One region of the Clostridium intestinale genome, then DNA from elsewhere that is predicted to be linked to it. Evidence: a T-box and tRNA genes for the amino acid it is inferred to sense, from the RefSeq annotation. Region 1 holds a T-box; the other holds one or more tRNA genes.
What was found. The T-box of region 1 lies ahead of leuS (leucine--tRNA ligase). A T-box ahead of a tRNA ligase gene usually reads a tRNA of that ligase, here a tRNA-Leu.

Region 1 (8,076 bases):
GAATTCATATCACTTTCTTGAGTGTACTTAGAAAGTGCATTTACAAATTCCATCATTCTAGCTATAGCTGTGTTAAATTGAAGTTTATCTGTATCTTCTGTTACTGATTTTATAGTATTATGTCTCCAGAAGTTTAATTCTTTTTCTGCTTTATCTAAAGTAGTTTTGGAATCTTTATTAGCTTCTATAAATTCTCTTGAAGTTTCTAGGACTCTTTCAATTCTTTCAACAAATCTATTTACAGATTTTATTCCATCGTCGCTCCAAGCGCCACCTTCAGTATATGCAAAACCAAACATCAAGTACATTCTAAATACGTCTGCACCGTATTGTTTTATATAATCATCTGGAGATATAGTATTTCCTTTTGATTTACTCATTTTAAGGCCATCTGGTCCAAGTATAAGACCTTGATGAGTTAAGCTTAAGAATGGTTCATCAAAATTTATATATCCCATATCTCTTAAAGCTTTAGTAACAAATCTTGCATATAATAGATGCATACATGCATGTTCAGGTCCACCTACATATTTATCTACAGGAAGCATTTTGTTAATCATATCTGTATCAAATGCTTTTTCAGAATTATGAGCGTCTGCATATCTTAAATAATAGAAAGATGAACAAACGAATGTATCTAAAGTATCAGCTTCTCTTTTAGCGGCTCCACCACAACAAGGACAAGTCGTATTTATAAAATCCTCATTTTTAGCAAGTGGTGACTTTCCATCTGGAGCAAATTCTACATCATAAGGAAGCATAACAGGAAGATCTTTTTCAGGTACTGGAACAGTTCCACACTTTTCACAATGGATCATTGGAATAGGTGATCCCCAGTATCTTTGTCTAGATACTAACCAGTCTCTTAATCTGTAGTTAACTTTTTGTTCTCCAAGATTGTTTTTATCTAGTTTCTCAACTAGCTTAACCTTAGCTTCTTCTGTTGTTAAACCATCAAATTCTTCTGAATTTACAAGCTTTCCATATTCACAATAAGGAAGTTCTTTAGAATCTCCATTTTTAGCTACGATTACCCTTTCTATAGGTAACTCAAACTTTGTAGCAAAAGCAAAGTCTCTTTCATCATGAGCAGGAACAGCCATAACAGCTCCTGTACCATAAGTAGCTAAAACATAATCTCCAACCCATACAGGAACAGTTCTTCCGTTAATAGGATTTATAGCATATGAACCAGTAAATACACCAGTTTTTTCTCTAGAAATTGATTGTCTTTCTATATCAGATTGCTTTTTAGCAGCTTCTTTATAAGCTTCTACAGCTTCTTTTTGATCAGCTGTTGTGATTTCATCAACCAATGGATTTTCAGGAGCTAAAACTACATAAGTAACTCCGAATAAAGTATCAACTCTTGTAGTAAATACATCAAAGCTTAAATCTGAATCCTTCATATTAAAAGTAACTTGTGCACCAGTAGATTTTCCTATCCAGTGTTTTTGCATTGCTACTGTTTTTTCTGGCCAATCTAAGGTATCTAATTTTTCTAATAATTCATCAGCATAATCAGTGATTTTTAAGAACCATTGAGTTAAGTCTTTTTTAGTTACCTCAGTTGAACATCTTTCACAGGCACCATCAACAACTTGCTCATTTGCAAGAACTGTATTACAAGATGGACACCAGTTAACAGGAGCCTTTTTTCTGTAAGCTAACCCTTTTTCATAAAGTTTTAAAAATAACCATTGAGTCCATTTATAATAATCAGGCTGGCAAGTTACAACTTCACTTTCCCAGTTAAACATAGCGCCCATAGCTTTAAGTTGCTTTTCCATAGTTTCTATGTTTTTTACAGTTGAATCCTTAGGATGTATTCCAGTTTTTATAGCATAGTTTTCTGCTGGTAAACCAAAAGCATCAAAGCCCATTGGTTGAAATACATTATATCCATTCATCTTTTTAAATCTAGCCCAGCTATCTACTGGTCCATAATTAAACCAATGCCCTGCATGAAGCTGACTGCCTGATGGATAAGAGAACATCTCAAGGACATATAACTTCTTATCTAAATTTTCTTTATCAAACTCATATAATTTTGTTTCTTCCCACTTATCTTGCCATTTCTTATCAATGGAAGTTCCGTAGTTTCCCATAGTATTTTCCTCCTTAAACAATAAAAGATAAAAAAATAAAAACCCATCATCTCATAAAAAATTAAGAGACGAAAGGTTAAGTTCCGCGGTACCACTCTTGTTGAAATAAAATTAATTATTTCCACTTGAAACTTTAACGCAGTTAACGTCTTTGCTTTTCACAAAGAAACTCCTAGACAAGTTCATATTTATTCATTACTGTTTTGCACCAAACAACAGCTCTCTAAATAAATGAAATAAAATATTACTACTTCTAATCAATGCTTTAAAATATTACATTATCGTTATTATATTCTATTACAGAATTTAAATCAAGAAATTCCTTTATAAAGATATTTAATAGCAAAAAGAATTAAAGGATAGTATAATATTAAAAATGAATACTGGAGGAGTAATATGAATTTTTTAGGAAATTTAGTTTGGATAATATTTGGGGGATTAATTCATAGTATAGGTTGGCTTTTAATAGGAGCATTGTGGTGTTTAACTATTATTGGGATACCTATAGGAGTTCAATGCTTTAAGATGGCATCTCTTCAGCTTGCACCCTTTGGAAAAGATGTTATTACAGTAGATAATGGAGGGGGAAGTTTAATTGCAAACATATTTTGGTTAATATTTGGTGGACTAGAGCTTGCTATAGGAAATGTCATTTCAGGTGTAATAATGTGTGCAACTATTGTTGGAATTCCTTTTGGACTACAGTTTTTTAAAATGGCGTCATTAAGTTTGATGCCTTTTGGGAAAGAAATCAGATAATATTAATAAGGCTATTACAAATTTAATTTGTAATGGTCTTTTTGTTTTTAAGAGAGAATTGCTTTAAATAGTAAAACTAAACATTAGGCTAAAAGTTAATAATATTAGGTGGAAGATGGGGCCCAACATGAGGCCCAAGACAAGGCCCAAGATAAGGTGATTATAGAAATAAAATCTGGGTTAAAGAGTAAAAGTATGAAGAAGCCAAGGGAAGAAGCTCCTACAAGTTAGAAGTGCAGAAACTCAGAAGATCAGAAATTTAGAAACGTAGAAATTTAGAAATTTTTCTAATAAAATATGAAAAAACTAATATTCGTTGAGTTTATTATTTCTAGCTCTAAGTGAGGATTTAATATAAATCTTCAAATTTAATAATTTGTAATGGAATCTTAAGAATTACAAGGGTAACTTTGTAATTTTTTTTATTTAACATTTTAATAGAGCTAAATCAGCAGGGGGTGTTATAATAATGCTAGGAATTTTAAGGGGGATGCTAGTATGGAAAAATACAATGTTTTAGTAGTTGACGATGAGGTTGAAATAACGGATGCAATACAAATATATTTAGAGAATGAAGGATATAAAGTATTTAAAGCTTACGATGGATTAGATGCTTTAGACACACTAAATTCTGTGGACATACATCTAATAATAATGGATATAATGATGCCAAAACTAGATGGAATGAGAGCAACTTTAAAAATAAGAGAAAATAAAAATATTCCTATAATAATGCTTTCAGCAAAATCAAGGGATACAGATAAAATTTTAGGACTTAACATGGGAGCAGATGATTATATTACAAAACCCTTTAATCCTCTAGAACTTATAGCTAGAGTTAAATCTCAATTAAGAAGATATGTGAACCTTGGAAACTATGGAGGAGAGTCAAAGGAAATCCTTAGAGTAGGAGGCTTATATCTTAATAAGGAGACTAAAGAGTTTAAAGTTGATGAAGAGGATGTAAAGATAACTCCATTAGAATTTAAAATTTTAACTTTACTTATGGACAACCCAGGACGAGTTTTTCCTATAGAAGAAATTTACGAAAGAGTATGGAATGAACCTTCTTATAATGCAGATACAGTTACAGTTCACATAAGAAGAATTAGAGAAAAAATAGAAATAAATCCGAAAGAACCAAGATATTTAAAGGTGGTGTGGGGAATTGGCTATAAAATTGAAAGGCAGTAGAAAAGTTGGGGTTATATGTATAATATTATTTATTTCTTCAATTTTAATTGGGGGATATGCGATATTAGACATAAGAAATAACTGGTATATTTTAAAATTAAAAAATTATACAGAAGATGTTCAGTTTAAAAACATAATGGCAGAATACGTTGAAGCAGTTACTAGTTCTTATATTAGATATGGGGAGTCAAAAAGTAGCGAAAGATTTAACAAAGTGACTGAAAGTGATCTAAAGGAAAAAAGGGAGGAGTATGAAGAAAAATATACACAAGGAAAGGCGAATTTAAATCAAGCTTTAAACAATGGATACATTAGTGAAAATAGTTCAGATGAAAATTCTAATAGTTATTACAGCCTTCCAGATATAGGTAATATAAACGGGTATTTTGATGGATTAGATAAGCTGGAAACAACATATAAAATAGACGATGAAAACTTAAAAAAACAAATATTAGATGAAAGAACACAACAATATAATAACTACGATAGAATAATAGCAGATTCTAAAAACTTTCAATATGTACTTTATGAAAATAATAATGTAGTTAAAGCAAATATTGAAAAAGAATATCTAAATGATAATAATTTAGAAAAGATTATAAATAATTCACAATTTTATTTAATATTAGATGGAACAAAATTGGGGAATTTATTTCAAAATGTTGAGGGTACTTTTTCTCCTGACTATTTTATATATTATACAAGGCGGTATGAAGATATAAAAAACTATAAGCTAAAACTTTTATTATTTCTTCCAAGAGATTTATATTATGATGATACTATTAAATATATTTCAAACAGGTATGAAATGCAAAATGAGATGTATAAAGTAAAACTTATAATAATAGGATTATGTATATTTATAGCTCTAGTAACATTTGCGTATATAATTAAGTTTAGAAAAAAAGTGTTTATAAAATCTAATAATGCATATAAAGAAAAGCTTACTTATAGATTGTATAAGAAATTATGGCTAGAAATTAAGATATTAAATATATTAATCATTGTAGTAATGTCTATAATTATGTATGAATTTATTAAGGGTATATTGCTTTACTCTAGCGAAGATCTTATAATTCCAAGCATATTAATGTTATATTACATGTTTTTAACTTTAGGGTTAAGCTATGTTACTTTAATAAAAGAAATAGATGAAAAAGGATTAAAAAATATTATAAAGGAAACAAGCTTATTATATAAATTCTATTTGTTAATGAAAGAAACCTTTATAATAAAGAGTGTTGGATTTAAGATATCAATATTTAGTATAGCAACAATTATATTTATACTTTTTACTGCATTATCATTACCAATACTGACTTCAGGAGGTAATGGGATTTTTTTTCTTCTCTTTATGATAATTTATATAATTATGTATATATGCTCTATGGGATACTTTGTTTTCAATTTTACAGGAAGTTTTAACAAAATAGTCCTAGGAGCTCATAAGATATCACAAGGAGATCTTAATTATCAAATTGAAGGTAGTTCTATATCTGTTTTAGATGTATTAGCTAAGGATATTAATAATATGAGAAGTGGGCTTGGAAATGCTATTCAAAATGAAGTTAAAAGTGAAAGAATGAAAACTGAGCTTATAACTAATGTTTCTCATGATTTAAAAACTCCCTTGACCTCTATAATAAATTATGTGGATTTAATTAAAAAAGGTGATTTTACAAAGGAAGAAATTGAGGATTATATTAAGATAATAGATAGAAAATCTCAAAGGCTTAAAGTTTTAATTGAGGATTTATTTGAAGCTTCAAGTGCAGCTTCAGGTGAAATGGAGCTAAATATAGAAAAGCTAGATATTGTAGCTTTACTTAAACAATCTATTGCTGAGTTTGAGGAAAAAATAAAAATTAGCAAGTTAGATTTTAGAATAAATATACCTAATGAAAAAGTTTATGTTATGGTTGATGGTAAGAGGACTTGGAGAATATTTGAAAACCAAATATCTAATATATTAAAGTATTCTTTAGATAATACAAGGGTATATATAAATCTTGAAGAAAGTGAAGATAGAATCATAATAATATTTAAAAATATATCTGCCTATGAAATTGACTTTAATGAGGATGAGATAACAGAAAGATTTAAAAGAGGGGATCAGTCGAGACATACTGAAGGATCGGGTCTTGGTCTTGCAATTTCAAAAGGTTTAACAGAACTTCAGGATGGCATATTTAAAATAAAAGTTGATGGAGATTTATTTAAAGTGGAAATTCAACTAAAAAAAGCATAGATATAAAACCTCTGCATATATAGTTATACAGCGGTTTCTTTATATATTTTATTATAAATCATGGAAAATAATTTGGAAAAGGTTTAAGAAAGTACTTTACAATAAATAATAATTGTTATAGAATAATAATTGTCGAGAATAAATAAGATGAAAATTAAAGTTATATAGAGGAGGATTTTTTTTATGAAAAAATTTGTTTGTACAGTATGTGGATATGTTCATACAGGAGATGAAGCTCCAGCAAAATGCCCAGTTTGTGGAGTTCCAGCTGAAAAGTTTATGGAGAAATCAGGAGATTTAGCTTTTGCAGATGAGCACGTAATAGGTGTAGCAAAAGGCGTAGATCCAAGAATAATAGAAGGATTACAAGCTAACTTTATGGGAGAATGTACAGAAGTTGGTATGTATTTAGCAATGTCTAGACAAGCTGATAGAGAAGGATACCCAGAAGTTGCTGAAGCATATAAGAGAATAGCGTTTGAAGAGGCTGAGCATGCAGCAAAATTCGCTGAATTATTAGGAGAAGTAGTTGATGCTGATACTAAAGCTAATCTTCAAGTAAGAGTAGATGCAGAGCATGGTGCTTGCCAAGGTAAAAAAGATTTAGCTACTTTAGCTAAACAATTAAACCTAGATGCTATACACGATACAGTTCATGAAATGTGTAAAGATGAAGCAAGACATGGAAAAGCATTTAAAGGATTATTAGATAGATATTTCAAATAAGCCGGTCACATAGAGGTTCGTGATGCACTTAGTCCCGATAGTCCACTGAAAACAGTGGACTATCGGGACTTTTTATGTACAAATTCTATGTACGCAGTACATGGATTGAGGAAGGAAGGTATATGCTGTAGAGATTAATAAGTTTGAGAGTTTTTGACAAACTTAAGGGAAAACTTATGGAAAAATAGTAAAAAAGCACCTAAAAGTGAAGGATACTGAAGTTACTAGTTTCTATCGATAAGTACAGACAATGAAGTCTGATGAAGACTAGCTTGCGCCCATAGCTGTTTTGTTACTTCTTCTATACTACATGGCATGGAATTCACAAGCCACCATTCTACTACACCAACAAAAGCCGAGGTTAAAAAATGTACTGTAATTTCTTTTGAAAAACCTGACGTATCGTTCTCAGTCACAACAACCGTAGCAACTTTTGAGGCAATCATTGAATAAAGAGATTTGCGAAAATAGCCAATGCCTTCATTTGTCATCAAAATTTTGTATTGGATAAAATTTTCACGTAGGTATTCAAATGTGGTAAGGAGTACATTATAATTAGCACTTTTAACTTCTTGTTCCTCACAATATTGCATGAGCTTTCTAGTATATGTTTCGATGCACTTGTCCAGTAAATCGTACTTGTCAGCAAAATGAAGATAGACAGTTCCTCTGTTTACATTTGCATGTTTTGCAATATCGTTAATCGTTATTTTTTCAAACTTATTCACACTTAGAAGTTCGACAAAAGTAGATATAATTAGTTGTCTAGTTTTTTGTATTCGCCTGTCCATAATTCCTCCATATATTTTCAACAGAAGGTGGAAATCTGTTGAGTATTCAACAAAAGCTGTAATATCAACCATTGATTAATGAGTTAATAATGTTTATATTTATTTTATCAAACATTTGTTGAAAAAACAACAAATGTCATTTGGAGGGGAACAGAATGAAAATATTATTTTTTGGACGAGGTGTAGTATCTACTCAATATGCTTGGGCGTTTGAGAAGGCAGGTCATACAGTGGAGTTTTACGTCAGAAA
Region 2 (8,076 bases), 1.8 Mb from region 1:
GTCATAGGTCTTAAACCAAAAACCTCAACATCATTTTCTTCATCACCTAAAACAAACATACCATCTTTATAATGATCCCAGTGACCAGATATTTTGTAAAGATCACTTTTTGCCATTAAAGGTGTTTTAGTTAACAAATAACCTCTTTTTTCTTCTTCATCTTCAATCCATCTTTGAAGAACTTGAATTATTTTAGCTCCTTTAGGCATTAATAGTGGAAGCCCTTGACCTACATTTTCATTAGTAGTGAATATTCCAAGCTCCCTACCAAGTTTGTTATGATCTCTTCTTTTAGCTTCTTCCAAAGCCTCTAAGTGAGCATCTAACTCAGATTTTTTAGGGAAGGCAGTAGCATAAACTCTAGATAACATCTTGTTTTTTTCGTTTCCTCTCCAGTAAGCTCCAGCAGATCTGATTAATTTAACTGCTTTAACTGTCTTAGTGGATAAAAGATGAGGACCAGCACAAAGGTCTACAAATTCTCCTTGCTTATAGAAAGATATAACCTCATCTTCAGGAAGATCGTTTATAAGTTCTATTTTATAAGGTTCATTTTTTTCTTCCATTAGTTTTAAAGCTTCTGTTCTTGGAAGTTCAAACTTTTCTATTTTTAAATCTTCTTTAGCTATTTTAGCTATTTCTTTTTCTATTTTGTCTAACTCATCTTGAGAAAAGTTTCCATCTTTATCGAAATCATAATAGAAACCATTTTCTATAGAAGGTCCTATAGCCAGTTTTGTGTCTGGATACAATCTTTTAACTGCTTGAGCTAACATATGAGAAGCAGTGTGTCTAAAAGCAGCTTTCCCTTCTTCGGAGTCAAATGTGCATATACTTAGTTCAACATCCTCATTAACTACATAACGTAAATCAACCACATTTCCATTAACAAGACCACAACATGCAGCTCTAGCTAAACCTTCACTGATACTTTTAGCTATTTCATAGACTGACAAACCAGATTCAAGTTCTTTTATAGATCCATCTTTTAAAGTAATTTTAACCATTTTATTTTATATCTCCTTTCAAATTTAAATAACAAAAAAACTCCCGTCCCAATAAAAATAAAGGGACGAGAGTATTAATTCCCGCGGTTCCACCCTAAATTGCTAACTAATAGCCACTTAAGAAAATCGTAACGTGATTATAACGGACTTTATTAGGGTCACTCAGAGGTGGTTTTCAGCTGAACATATTTAAAGATACTCACACCAATGTATCTTCTCTCTGAAAATATAAAAAAGCTTACTCTTCTCATCATAGAATTTCAATATTGTTTTAGATAATTATAGTTTTAAAAATTTTGTATGTCAATAGATTAGAAAAATTAAAAGCAATCTTTTATAGATTGTCTCATATAATAAATCATATAATTACTGGAGGAAGAAATATTGATTCTTTTAAGAGGGCTAGTAGCTGGTGTATTTACAATAATACTTAATTTTTTACTATCTAAGTATAGAGAGTTAGTAATATTATATATACCAAACTTCACTAAAAAGTATATATATGAAGATTTAGAAGAAAAGTATAGCAGCTATTTAATTGTATATTATTTAATGGCGTGGTTAATATATCTAGTGTTATTTTTGATAATAGTTAATTTTTTTGATTTGATTGGATTAAATGCAGGGTTTGATATGATGAACACCATGGTTGTAAGGAAAGAATATTGGATATTTCCAGCGTTAATCTTTTCTCTACATCTCTCAAACATAATAGTTAAAAGACTTTTTAAAGCAATACTAGAAGAATCTTATGAAGAATTTATAATTTTTATGTTCTGTAAACAAAGATGTTTTACTTTAAAGGAAATGATAATAAGAATATATTTTAGCTCTAAGATATATAGGATTTATTCTAAAGTTATACTTATTGTATTGTCAGTGTATATCTTTTTAGGTATGCTTTATTATTCAAATATAAATGATCAAGGTATCATTATTAATAATTACCTTTCAATATTAGAAAAAAAGTATAGTTATGATGATATAGGAATTATAGTTGAAGAATATAGCTGGAAGGAGCATAAGTTTACTCTAGTGTTTAAGGATGGATCCATATGGAATAGTTCAGGAATACTAACAAGTTCTAAATCGGAAGAAAATTATAAATTAATGAAGAGTATAGAGGATAAAAGTGAAGTGAAAGCTATAGAATTGAAATAAATATTTTAATATTATATATAGATGGTATTAAAATCAATGTCGAAAAATAATTGATAGAAAGTTGTTTCAAATATATTGACGAATTATGGTGAAAAATATATAATTTAACTATACAAAAGATAATTAATAAATACTAAAGAATACGTGTATAAAATACTATATTAAATTTAATAAAAAAACTAATGAAGGATCAAGATCGGTGGTTATTATATAAGATAATCACCGATTTATAATTTTTCCATTAAATTAGTAAATTTTTTATTGATTTCTTGTTAAATACATGTATAATATTAAATGTAGAAGTTGCAGATGTGGCGGAATTGGCAGACGCACTAGACTTAGGATCTAGCGCCTACGGCGTGGGGGTTCGACTCCCTTCATCTGCACCAAATATGCGGAAGTGACTCAATGGTAGAGTGTCACCTTGCCAAGGTGAAAGTTGCGGGTTCGAATCCCGTCTTCCGCTCCAAAAAAAGAAACAGCTAAAGCTGTTTCTTTTTTTTACGATAATTTTAATGCTAATTGAGCTAATTTCAAATCTTCTAACATTTCGTAGGTGTAAAAGTAATTGCCCATAAGATAGAATACAATATCCTCTTTTAGGTAACCTTCTTTATATAACTTTAAACTTTTAGTTAGTTTTTTAAAGGAGTTATTGGAGATGTTAAGAATATTTGATAACTCATAGACCGTATAATATTCTTTTGGTAATATATTTAAAAGCTTATTCTGTAACTCTAACTTATACTTAAGGTCTGTTTCCTCACATCTATGTGGACCATTTTTACCTCGATGATGCTCTTGACATAGATATTTATAATTTAGAGGGAAGTCTAATCCACCTTCACTTCTGTGAACAATGTGATGAATATCAGCTTTTTTTCCACAAATCTCACAATAATACAATCAACTAACACCTTCCTATTCAAAATATTTTATTTACTAATATTATATGATATTGGGAGTAAAAGTTCAATCTATAGAAGTGAATATGAAAATATGAACATTAAAGATTGGATAGGATGAACTAAAAGTAATTGGAGAGCTTGAAATAGGGTAAATAATACTATATACTAAAGTTATAGATATATTAAAAATGAGGGTGATGAATTTGAGGATGCAATTTAATTCATTTGACTACTGGAAAGAACAGATAAACAAAAGCAGAACTATAAGAGGTCATGTATTTGTAGATGAACCTATAAATAAGAAAACTGTATATCTCCATAGCCTTATTTTTTGTAAAAATACTGGTATAGAGAATGTATGGGCACCATTTCCAAATGCTAAAGCATTATTAGGATATATACAATATTCTTTTTTGCAGGAAGCCTTTTATAAGTGGATATACAGCAGGGAAGAAAAGATCAACTTTATTCCATACAATACAACCGAAGAAGTGATTAGTAAAGCTGCTAGAGATAAAAAAATAACAAGTAAAGAAGAAAATAATATGAGAAGGCATTTAAATATGATAAAAAAATGCTGGGATTTAAGTGAAGATAGAATTCTTTTAGAACTTAGAAAATTCTCCATAGATTTTAATAAGACGTGGCTAGGGGACAATACTGAGTTCATATATTTAAAGACTTTTTCTAAAGCTGAGGACTTGGGATCTTTTGTATTAGAAACTGGGAAATTATTAAATACTGATAATAAAATTGAGGATAAAATAGGCATGGATGAAAACAATTTCATAAGAGTCTGTAAAACAGCATCTTCTATTAAAAAGAGTGGAGAAGAGCTTAAGGACATCCTAGCTAAAAAGCTTACTGAAATATTATAAAAAACTTGACATTTATTTTATGAGTAAATATAATAAACAATGTGAGTTGCGTCTTTAGCTCAGCTGGATAGAGCAACGCCCTTCTAAGGCGTGGGCCAGGGGTTCGAATCCCTTAAGACGCACCAGTTTTTTTTGGGATGTCGCCAAGCGGTAAGGCACCGCACTTTGACTGCGGTATTCGTAGGTTCAAATCCTGCCATCCCAGCCAAAAAAACTTGACAAGATTATGCATAATATGTATAATAATTCTTGTGTTATTGCGGGTGTAGCTCAATGGTAGAGCCCTAGCCTTCCAAGCTAGTTACGTGGGTTCGATTCCCATCACCCGCTCCATTTTATGCACCATTAGCTCAGTTGGTAGAGCACCTGACTCTTAATCAGGGTGTCCCCGGTTCGAACCCGTGATGGTGCACCAGAAAAGAACTATGTTAACATAGTTCTTTTTTTGTTGTCTTAAATTATATCTATTTCATCCAATAATTGTTTCAATGATACTAATATGTTAAAATATACGTAATGCAATTCCAAAATGAACTTAAATAGGAGTGATATAATGTTTAGTCCAGAGGAAATACAATCTTTAAATGAATTAGAGTTCCTACTATATAACTACATAAGTAAAAATAAAGATAAAGTTATATATATGAGAATAAGAGATTTAGCTGATGAAGTTCATGTATCAACAACAACAATATTGAGATTTTGCAAAAAAATGAATTGTAATGGATTTGCAGAGTTTAAAGTTAAACTAAAGATGTTTATTGAGGAAGAAGAAGGCAAACTTTTAAATGATGATAAAAGCACTTTTATAGAATTTATGAATAGAGCAGCAACAAAGGATTTTGAGGATTCAATGAAAATGGCTTGTGATGCAATATACAAGTCAAGTAATTTATTAATTATAGGAATAGGGAATTCAGGAGCTATTGCTACTTATGGTTCTCGTTATTTTGCATCTTTAAATAAATTTGCAGTATATATAGATGATCCATTTTATCCTGTAAGCGGAGAATACTTAGATAATGGGGTAACAATTGCTTTATCAGTATCAGGGGAAACTCCTACTATAATAAATCATGTAACAAGATTAAAGAAAAAAAATAGTACTATTATAAGTATAACAAATAGTAAAAGTTGTACTTTAGCTCAGATGTCTGATATAAACATATCCTATTATGTGCAGTATGAAACTTATAAGTACTTTGATATAACAACTCAATTACCTGTAATGTATATATTAGAAACATTAGCAAAGCGTGTATTTAATTTAACTCAAAAGGATAAAAATAAGCAACTATAATAAAAAACAACTTGTTTTTTTAAGGTAACTTATTTTTAGGTAAAAAACTAGTTTTTTTAACCCTTAAAACCATTTACAAATGTTTTGGAAACGAATACTATAGTGGTGAGAGGGGGAGATCAGAATGATATATAGAAAGCTTGATGAATTTAGTCCCGATTTCTTATGGGGATCTGCGTCAGCAGCATATCAAGTAGAAGGAGCATGGAACGAAGATGGTAAAGGACCATCCGTATGGGATGAGTATGTTAGAATTCCCGGTACTACATATAAAGATACCAATGGAGATGTAGCAGTAGATCATTACCATAGATATAAAGAGGATGTTAAGCTTATGGCTGACATGGGATTAAAGGCTTATAGATTTTCGATAGCTTGGAGTCGTATATTTCCTCAAGGTAATGGCGAGGTAAATGAAGAAGGTTTAAAATTTTATGATAATTTGATAAATGAATTAATACAATATAATATAGAACCTATCATAACTATTTACCATTGGGATTTACCACAAGGTTTGCAAGATCAATACGGAGGATGGGAGTCAAGAAAAATAATTGATGATTTTAATGAATATTGTATAGCTCTATATAAGAGATATGGGGATAGAGTTAAGTATTGGGTAACATTAAATGAACAAAATGTTTTTATAACTCATGGATATGAGAAAGCTGTACACCCACCGAAAGTTACTGATAAAAAAAGAATGTATGAAGCAAACCATATTGCAAGTTTAGCGAATGCTAAAGCTATTCAATCTTTTAGAAAATATGTGCCAAATGGAAAGATTGGACCAAGCTTTGCATTTTCACCAATATATGCGTTTAGCTCAAAACCAGAAGATGTACTAGCATTAGAAAATGTTGAGGAAATAAGTAATTATTGGTGGCTCGATGTGTATTGTTGGGGAGAATACCCTAAAATAGCATGGAAATATTTAAATAAATTAGGACTAGCACCAACTATAGAAGATGGGGATATAGAGTTATTAAAAGCAGGAAAACCAGATTTTATGGGAGTTAATTATTATAGAAGTGGAACAGTTGAAATGAATCCTTTAGAAGGTGGAGTTGAAGAAGCTGTTGCAAAGATGAATACTACTGGGAAAAAAGGTACTACTGCTGAAAGTGGCGTTCCTGGAGTATTTAAAAGTAAAAACAATCCTTATCTAGAAGCTACGAATTGGGATTGGGAAATCGATCCACAAGGGCTAAGAATTGGAGTGAGGAGATTGACAAATAGATACAAATTGCCTATACTTATAACTGAGAACGGTTTAGGTGAATTCGATACTCTTGAAAATGACAATGTAAACGATGACTACAGAATAGAGTATATAAAAAAACATATAGAAGCATGTCAAGAAGCTATAACTGATGGAGTTGAATTAATAGGATACTGCACATGGTCTTTCACAGACTTATTGAGTTGGTTAAATGGGTACCAAAAGCGTTATGGATTCGTGTATGTAGATAGAGATGAAAATGATGAAAAAGACCTAAGAAGAATAAAGAAAAAGAGCTTTCATTGGTACAAGAATGTAATAAAAACAAATGGTCAGCAATTATAATTTATATATCGAAAGGGGTTTTTATTATGAAAAAAATCTTATTAGTATGCGCAGCAGGCATGTCAACAAGTCTTTTAGTTAATAAAATGAACAATGCTGCAAAAGAAAAGGGGGTGGAAGTAGAAATAACAGCTCTGCCAGTATCAGAAGCAGATAAGCTTACTGATGAAGTGGACATAGTGCTTTTAGGACCACAAGTTCGCTTTCAAAAGCCACAAGTTGATGCTTTAGTTAAGGGAAGAATTCCTGTTGAAGTTATCGACATGAGACTTTATGGAACTATGAATGGAAAAGCTGTTTTAGAAAATGCATTATCAAAAATCTAAGAACTTATAATTGGGTAAATTATTTAAACTAATCTTAAAGATTAGAATGATGGAGGGGATCAAATTGAATAAACTTGAAGCTGTAATGGAAAGATTACTAGTTCCAATAGCTACTAAACTTAATGCGCAAAGACATGTATGTGCCGTACGTGATGCGTTCATATTAACTTTCCCGATTACTATGGCGGGAGCAATAATAGTATTATTAAACTTCGTTGTTTTGTCACCAGATGGATTTATAGCTAGCTTACTACATTTAGGTGATATATTCCCTAACTTAAGCTCAGCACAAGCAATATTCTCACCAGTTTTAAGAGGATCTAATGATATATTAGCTCTTATGATTGTTTTCCTAGTAGGAAGAAATGTTGCTTTAGCTCTTAAGGGAGATGATTTGTTAGCAGGTCTAACTTCATTCTCAGTTTACTTTATAGTATATCAACCAGCTAAATCTTTTGAAGGTGTAGCAGGAAACTATATTTCAACTCAATATTTTAATGCACAAGGTTTATTCGTTGCATTAATAGTAGGACTTATTGTTGGTGAACTTGTAACTAAATTAGGTAGATCTGACAAGTTACAAATCAAAATGCCAGATCAAGTACCACCAGCAGTTGCAAGATCATTTAAGATATTAATTCCAATAATCATGGTAACAGTATTATTTGCTGTAATCAACTACTTAATTACTTTAGTATACGCTGATGGTCTTCATGCTTTAGTTTATAAAGTTATACAAGCACCATTAACTGGATTAAGTAACAGTGTTGTAACAGTTATAATCCTTGCAGTTGTATCTAACTTCTTATGGATATTAGGTATACATGGTCCAAACACAATTGCTGCAATCAGAGATACTATGTTTGCAGAAGCTAACAATGCTAACTTAGCATATGTTAATGCTCACGGTTCAGCATGGGGAGCACCTT

Region 2: it has a tRNA-Leu gene. The T-box ahead of leuS (leucine--tRNA ligase) is inferred to sense a tRNA for this amino acid. The anticodon was not compared.

Annotation. Positions count from the first base shown of each region.
Region 1 covers NZ_CP121166.1:69,149-77,224, forward strand. Annotated here, with positions in the region: gene leuS (leucine--tRNA ligase) at 1-2,108, opposite strand, end outside; T-box leader at 2,170-2,378, opposite strand; gene P8F83_RS00330 (YccF domain-containing protein) at 2,505-2,867, shown strand; gene P8F83_RS00335 (response regulator transcription factor) at 3,366-4,061, shown strand; gene P8F83_RS00340 (HAMP domain-containing sensor histidine kinase) at 4,036-6,309, shown strand; gene P8F83_RS00345 (NADH peroxidase) at 6,493-7,035, shown strand; gene P8F83_RS00350 (TetR/AcrR family transcriptional regulator) at 7,260-7,826, opposite strand; gene P8F83_RS00355 (ketopantoate reductase family protein) at 7,982-8,076, shown strand, end outside.
Region 2 covers NZ_CP121166.1:2,986,125-2,994,200, reverse strand. Annotated here, with positions in the region: gene thrS (threonine--tRNA ligase) at 1-1,007, opposite strand, end outside; T-box leader at 1,066-1,270, opposite strand; gene P8F83_RS15380 (hypothetical protein) at 1,392-2,168, shown strand; tRNA gene P8F83_RS15375 (tRNA-Leu) at 2,474-2,557, shown strand; tRNA gene P8F83_RS15370 (tRNA-Gly) at 2,563-2,637, shown strand; gene P8F83_RS15365 (HNH endonuclease) at 2,670-3,074, opposite strand; gene P8F83_RS15360 (hypothetical protein) at 3,286-3,954, shown strand; tRNA gene P8F83_RS15355 (tRNA-Arg) at 4,003-4,079, shown strand; tRNA gene P8F83_RS15350 (tRNA-Gln) at 4,088-4,162, shown strand; tRNA gene P8F83_RS15345 (tRNA-Gly) at 4,214-4,287, shown strand; tRNA gene P8F83_RS15340 (tRNA-Lys) at 4,294-4,369, shown strand; gene P8F83_RS15335 (MurR/RpiR family transcriptional regulator) at 4,508-5,254, shown strand; gene P8F83_RS15330 (glycoside hydrolase family 1 protein) at 5,379-6,821, shown strand; gene P8F83_RS15325 (PTS sugar transporter subunit IIB) at 6,848-7,147, shown strand; gene P8F83_RS15320 (PTS sugar transporter subunit IIC) at 7,212-8,076, shown strand, end outside.